2 regions of the Acidovorax cavernicola genome follow, and region 1 is predicted to be linked to the other one. Evidence: predicted binding sites of a transcription regulator. Region 1 holds the regulator's gene; the other holds the start of a gene.
The links. The regulator LexA, encoded in region 1, represses DNA repair genes until DNA is damaged. The targets are predictions, from matches to a motif close to ACTGTATNNNNATACAGT.
Positions count from the first base shown of each region.

Region 2: D3H34_RS24245 (PA0069 family radical SAM protein) is a predicted target of LexA. The motif match lies at 2,396-2,413, and genes of this name have one in related genera.

Region 1 is NZ_QXMN01000001.1:268,347-271,779, reverse strand. It holds gene adk (adenylate kinase) at 1-410, shown strand, start outside; gene D3H34_RS01275 (asparaginase) at 446-1,438, opposite strand; gene lexA (transcriptional repressor LexA) at 1,512-2,195, shown strand; gene D3H34_RS01265 (hypothetical protein) at 2,343-2,723, shown strand; gene D3H34_RS01260 (D-2-hydroxyacid dehydrogenase family protein) at 2,887-3,433, shown strand, end outside.
Region 2 is NZ_QXMN01000039.1:21,671-25,103, reverse strand. It holds gene D3H34_RS24250 (TolC family outer membrane protein) at 1-1,200, shown strand, start outside; gene D3H34_RS24245 (PA0069 family radical SAM protein) at 1,252-2,346, opposite strand; gene D3H34_RS24240 (GbsR/MarR family transcriptional regulator) at 2,492-3,079, shown strand; gene D3H34_RS24235 (thiol-disulfide oxidoreductase DCC family protein) at 3,140-3,433, shown strand, end outside.

The DNA.
Region 1 (3,433 bases):
TCGACGGTTTCCCCCGCACCATTCCGCAGGCCGACGCCATGAAGGCGGCCGGCGTCAAGCTCGACTATGTGCTCGAGATCGATGTGCCCTTCGGCGACATCATCGAACGCATGAGCGGCCGCCGCTCGCACCCGGCTTCGGGGCGCACGTACCACGTCAAGTTCAACCCGCCCAAGGCAGAAGGCAAGGACGACGTGACCGGTGAAGAACTGATCCAGCGTGAAGACGACAAGGAAGAGACCGTGCGCAAGCGGCTCGACGTCTACAGCCAGCAGACCCGTCCGCTGGTGGACTACTACTCGGCCTGGGCCAAGGCCGACCCGGCCGCCGCGCCGAAGTACCGCGCCATCCAGGGCGTGGGCACGGTCGACGAGATCACGCAGCGCGCCCTTGCCGCACTGAACAGCTGATCCAACGAACGGCTGACGGCTGAGCCGTCAGCCTCTCAGTCGCCCTCCGACGCAGGCAGGGCGACCACTCCCAACAGTTCCAACACCAGCGCAACCCGCGCCTTGCCCGGCGTGAGTGCGCCCGCATCCCGCAGCCCGTCGCCGGGCTTCGGCAGGATGCGTCCGTTCGTGCAGCGCGTGGCGCGCAGCACCGCGACGCCTGAGGCCTGCGCCTTCAGCGCCTCAGCCTCCAATGTGTGGTGCACGGTGCCGTTTCCGGTCGCGGCCACGACCAGTCCGCGCAAGGGCGCTGCCGTTGGCGACGGCAGCAAGAGCGCCTCGACGATCGCGCCGCTTGCGCCCGCGTGGCTCATGACGATCTCGACGCGAGGCCACGGCTTGGACACAGCCTCCAGGCGTGCGGCATCGAGCGACGCCCCCAACGGCCACGCGCGCACGCGCCGAACCTCGCCCTCCTCCACGTAGCCGACCGGCCCGGCATCGGCCGACGCAAAGGCATCGAGGCGATAGGTGTGCACCTTCTGCACGTCGAGCCCGCTGTGAATCGTGCCTGCACACACCACGGTCACGCCCTGCGCACCTGTCGTCGATGCCACCACGAGCGCATCGCGCACGTTCTGCGGACCGTCAGGCGACAAGGCCGTCGCCGGACGCATCGCGCAGGTCAGCACCACCGGCTTGATCGGTGCCAGCACGGCATGCAAGAAGAAAGCCGTTTCCTCCAGCGTGTCGGTGCCGTGCGTGATCACGATGCCCGCCACGTCGGGCTGCGCCAGCCAGTGCGCGCAACGCTCGGCCAGCCGGCGCCAGGTGTCGGCGTCCATGTCCTTGCTGTCGAGCTGTGCGACCTGCTCCGCCACCAGCGTCACGCCAGCCGGCGCTTCGATGCCGCCCAGTAGGTCTGCCACGCCCACCTGCCCCGCTGTGTAGCCGATGTTGTCGCCACTGCTGGCCGCCTTGCCGGCAATGGTGCCGCCGGTGCCCAGCACCACTACACGGCGCATCTCGGACGAAGAGGAATGAGTCATGACTTGTCAACTTTTGAAAACTGGTTAAAAATACAGGTACTGGATATCTAGCCAGTGCCGCAAGGAAACCACTATGCAGTTCGCAGTGAAGCTTACCGCCCGCCAGCAGCAGATCCTGGACCTGATCCAGGGCGCCATCGCACGCACCGGTGCGCCGCCCACGCGCGCCGAAATCGCCAACGAGCTGGGCTTCAAGTCGGCCAACGCCGCCGAAGAGCACCTGCAGGCACTGGCCCGCAAGGGCGTCATCGAACTCGTCAGCGGCACCTCGCGCGGCATCCGCCTCAAAGGCGATGCACTGCGCTCGCTCCACGAAACGCGCCACCGCGAAGGCAACCAGTTCTCGCTCTCGCTGCCCGGCATGGCCCAGCTCGCGCTGCCGCTCATCGGCCGTGTCGCGGCGGGCTCGCCCATCCTGGCGCAAGAGCACGTCGACCAGACCTACTACGTCGAGAACACGCTGTTCCAGCGCCAGCCCGACTACCTGCTCAAGGTGCGCGGCATGTCGATGCGCGACGCCGGCATCATGGACGGCGACCTGCTCGCCGTGCAGGCCACCAAGGAAGCACGCAACGGGCAGATCGTGGTGGCTCGCCTCGGCGAGGAAGTCACCGTCAAGCGCCTGAAGCGCAACAAGCAGGTGATCGAGCTGCACGCCGAGAACCCCGACTACCCGACCATCATCGTCCAGCCCGGCGAACCTTTCGAAATCGAAGGCCTCGCGGTCGGCCTCATCCGCAACACCATGCTGATGTAGGCCCCGGGCCTGCTGCTGCCCATAAGCAGCAGTACCTCATCCGGCCGCGACAGGTGGCGGGCGTATGGCGCGAAGTCGCCATCACCCTGTTGCGGCCGATTCAAGAAATCCTGCCTGTGTTCAACCTCATACTTTTTTGGAGTTCACATGGGAATCGCCCTCCTCGCCATCGCCGACATCTGGTCGCCCCTGCAATCGCTGGCCACCCGCTGGATGCCCGCCCGCCGCTCTTCGCGCGGTGACAGCAGCGACGCGGCCGCTGGCCTGCGCTACGTGGCCGTGCGTCCGGCCTGCACGGCGCGCACCGCCGGCAGTCCTGCGCCGACAACGTCGCCCTCCGCCGCCACGCCCGCTCGTCCGCTGCGCGTGGTCCGCGTGGTCGACCGGCAAGGCTCGCAGCGTGGCTGCGCCAACCGGGTCGTTATCTCCGGCCGCATGGCGGACGTGTGCGCCGAGCTCGACCGGCTCGCCGCGCTGGAAGCGGCGGAAACCGGGAGCGGCACGCCCCGCCCCAGCTGCCTGCACTGAGACGGTGCAAACGAATCCGCCGTGTCTGCGCCATCCGCGCCCCCTGTGCATGGTGGATTCACCTTCTCCCGCCTGAAGCAGGCGCTCCGGGCACCACAAGGCGCCGGGTATCCAAACGTTCACACGTGCGACGTGCCGATGCTGCGAGGCACAATGGCACGCCATGAACATTGTGATCCTCGACGATTACCAGGACGCCGTGCGCAAGCTGCAGTGCGCCGCCAAGCTGGACGCGTACGCCGCCAAGGTCTACACCAACACGGTCAAGGGCATCGGTCAACTGTCGGTTCGCCTCAAGGACGCGGACGTCATCGTGCTCATCCGCGAGCGCAGCCAGATCTCCCGGCAACTGATCGAGAAGCTGCCCAAGCTCAAGCTGATTTCCCAGACCGGCCGCGTCGGCGGCCACATCGACGTCACGGCCTGCACCGAGCGTGGCGTGGCGGTGGCCGAAGGCTCGGGCTCGCCGCAGGCGCCTGCCGAACTCACCTGGGCGCTGATCATGGCGGCGATGCGTCGCCTGCCGCAGTACATCAGCAACCTCAAGCACGGCGCCTGGCAGCAGTCGGGGCTCAAATCGGCCTCGATGCCGCCGAATTTCGGCGTGGGCTCGGTGCTCAAGGGCAAGACGCTGTGCATCTGGGGCTATGGCCGCATCGGCCAGCTGGTGGCGCGCTACGGGCAGGCCTTCGGGATGCAGGTCGTGATCT
Region 2 (3,433 bases), on a different contig from region 1:
ACGGATGCGCGGCGCGAGCGCCTGCCGCAGGCCCGCGCGCAACTGCTTCCCAACCTGTCGGCCAGCGTCTCGCGCCATCGGAACTGGCTGGACAGAACGTCGCCCGACGGCTCGGGGCATCTCGTCACCGCCAACCTGCGCTACACCAGCAGCAGCGAGGCGCTGACCTTGAGGCAGCCTCTCTTTCGCATGTACCAGATGGCCGACTACCGCCAGGCGCAGGCGCAGGTCGACGATGCCGAGGCCATTCTTGAACGCGAGCTGCAGAACGTCGGCGTCCGGGTGAGCGGCGCCTATTTCGAGGCGCTGCTGGCCGAAGAGCATCTCGCGCTGGTGCTCGCGCAGAAGACGGCCTACACGACCCAGCTCGATGCCGCGCAGAAGCGGCTCGGCACGGGTTTCGGCACGCGCACCGACATCGACGAAGCACGCGCGGCCCTGGACCTCAACGTGGCGCAGGAACTGGAGGCGCGCCAGAACCTCGACTTCACACGCAGGCAACTCCAGAGCCTGGTCAATCGCCCGATCGACAGGCTCGCGCCGCTGGACCCGTCCCGGATGCGGCTCGTTCGGCCGGCGCCCGACCGGGTGGAAGACTGGATCGCGCAGGCCGAACTCAACAGCCCGGAACTTCGGTCGCTCGCCGCCCAGGTGGAGGCCGCCAGGCACGAGCTGGAGAAGGCACAGGCGGGCCACTACCCGACCCTGGACGCCATCGCGCAGTGGTCCCGCAACGACAGCGACACGGTCACCAGCATCAAGACCCGCTACACCAACCGGTCCATCGGCGTGCAGCTCAACATTCCTCTGTATTCGGGCGGCTACGTGAGCTCCACCGTGCGGCAGGCGCTCGCGGGCCAGCAGCGGGCCGAAGAGACCCTCGAGGCGCTGCGCCGCGACCTGGGGGTGCGGCTGCATCGCGAGTTCCGCGGCGTGACCGAAGGCGTCCTGAGGGTCAAGGCCCTGGAACAAGCGGCGCGTTCCGCCGAGCAGGTCGTCCTCTCGAACCAGCGCTCGTTCGAGGCCGGCAGCCGCACCCTGCCTGACGTGCTGAACGCGGAACATCTGAAGGTCTCCGCCCAGCGTGATCTGGCGCAGGCCCGCTTCGTCTACCTGCTGTCGCGCATACGGTTGCAGGCCCTCGCGGGCGGCGCCAAGGCCGATGTCATCGACGAGATCAACGGCTGGCTCGCGCACTGACGGCGGCGGTGATCCGGACCGGCAGGCCGGCGACGCGCAAGCGCCACACACTCAGAACAGACTGCCCTGCCCTCGCGCGCCGGGCGGGCGGAAGGCCCCGGTGTCCAGCGCAATCCGCTCACGGTTGAAACCCAGCCGGCTCGTCGCCTTGTGGAAACGCTGGTGGATCAGGTCGGCCCACAGGCCGGCCCCTTTCATGCGCGTGGCGAAGTCGGCGTCGTAGTCCTTGCCGCCGCGCATCTCGTGGATGCGCGCCATGACGCGGTCGGCGCGCTGCGGGTAGTGCAGTTCGAGCCATTCCTTGAAGAGCGGTGCCACCTCCCACGGCAGCCGTACCACGGTGTAGAAGGCGCTGCGCGCGCCGGCCTCCCAGGCGGCCTCGAGCACCTGTTCCATGTCTTCGGTGATGAACGGAATCTGCGGCGCCACGCTCACGCCCACCGGCACACCGGCCTCGGCCAGGGTGCGGATGGTGCGCAGCCGTCGATGCGGCGCGGCGGCGCGCGGCTCGAGCTTGCGCGCGAGTTCGCCGTCGAGCGTGGTCACGGTGACGTACACGGCCGCGAGCCGGTCGGCCGCCATCGGCGCGATCAGGTCGAGGTCGCGCTCGACCGCGCTCGACTTGGTGATCAGCGCGAACGGGTGGCGCACTTCGCTCAGCAGCTCGATCACGCCGCGCGTGAGCCGCAGCTCGCGCTCGATGGGCTGGTAGCAGTCGGTGGCCGTGCCGATGGCGAGGTTGCTCGGTCGGTAGCTCTTGCGGCCGAGTTCGGCGCGCAGCACCTCGACGAGGTTGCGCTTTGCGATCAGCTTGGTCTCGAAGTCCAGGCCGGGCGAGAGGTTGAGGTAGCTGTGCGTGGGCCGTGCAAAGCAGTAGATGCAGCCGTGCTCGCAGCCGCGGTACGGGTTGAGCGAGCGGTCGAAAGGAATATCGGGTGAGTCGTTGCTGCTGAGCACCGACTTCACGTCTTCGAAGCGCACCTCGGTCGCCAGCGGGAGCAACTCGGCAGCATCGGCCGCGCCGTCTTCCAGCGTGCCCCAGCCGTCGTCGAAGGCGTTGCGTTCGTCCTTGGAGAAGCGGTGCGCGAGTCGCGTGGCTGCGCCGCGGCCCTTGATGATGTGGATGGGAACTTGGGCGGCGGGCATGGCGGATCCTTGGAAGGAAACAGGAGACAAGTAGGAAACAAGGCAAACAACTGTTTATTCATACAGTATTTCACTTTTGATCCAGCCGTGCAGGATTTTTTATTTCTGTCTTGACAGAAATTTAGGAATTTCTAAACTCGACGCCATGGAACTCACCGACATTCAACGCAAGTTCGTCCTGCACTGGGGCGAGATGGGCTCCATGTGGGGCGTGAACCGCACGGTCTCGCAGATCCACGCCCTGCTCTTCGCGCACGGCAAGCCGATGCACGCCGAAGAGCTCTCGGAAACGCTGGGCGTGGCCCGCTCCAACGTCAGCAACAGCCTGAAGGAACTGCAGGCCTGGAACCTCGTGCGCGTCACCCACACGCTGGGCGACCGGCGCGACTACTTCGAGACCAGCGTCGACGTGTGGGAGCTGTTCCGTACCGTGGTGCGCGAGCGCAAGGAGCGCGAGTTCGACCCCACCATCCGCGTGCTGCGCGAGATCGTCGCCAGCCCCGATTTCCAGAAGGAGCCCGCCGATGCGCAAGACCGCATCCGCTCCACCATGGACCTCATGACCAAGCTCGCCACCTGGGCCGACGAGATGCTGCGGCTGTCGCCCGGCACGCTGGACAAGGTGCTCACGCTCGGCGCCAGCGTGCAGAAGTTCGTGCGTGGCGACACCGCGCCCGCCGCCGGCAAGGGCGACGACCCGGACGCGCACCACGCCAGCCTGCCCATGATCTGAGCCTCCTTTTTTTGCCCTTCTATTTCTGTTTCGACTGAAATATCGATAACTGCAAACGCCATGACCCGCTTCGCCCCGGCCAACTACCCGCTCACGGTCTATTTCGACGCCACCTGCCCGCTGTGCACGGCCGAGATGGGCGCCATGCAGGCACGCGATGCCGCGGGGCGGCTGCACTTAGTCGATTGTTCGCCCGCCGGTTTCTCGAACGGCCCGGCGCCACGCGAGGCGCTGATGCGTTCGCTGCACGCCGTCGATGCCGCTGGCCGGCTGCGCGTGGGCGTCGACGCCATCCGCGCCTGCCGCGCGGCGGTGGGCCTGCCGGCTGGCGGCGCCTTGCTCGACCTGCCGGTG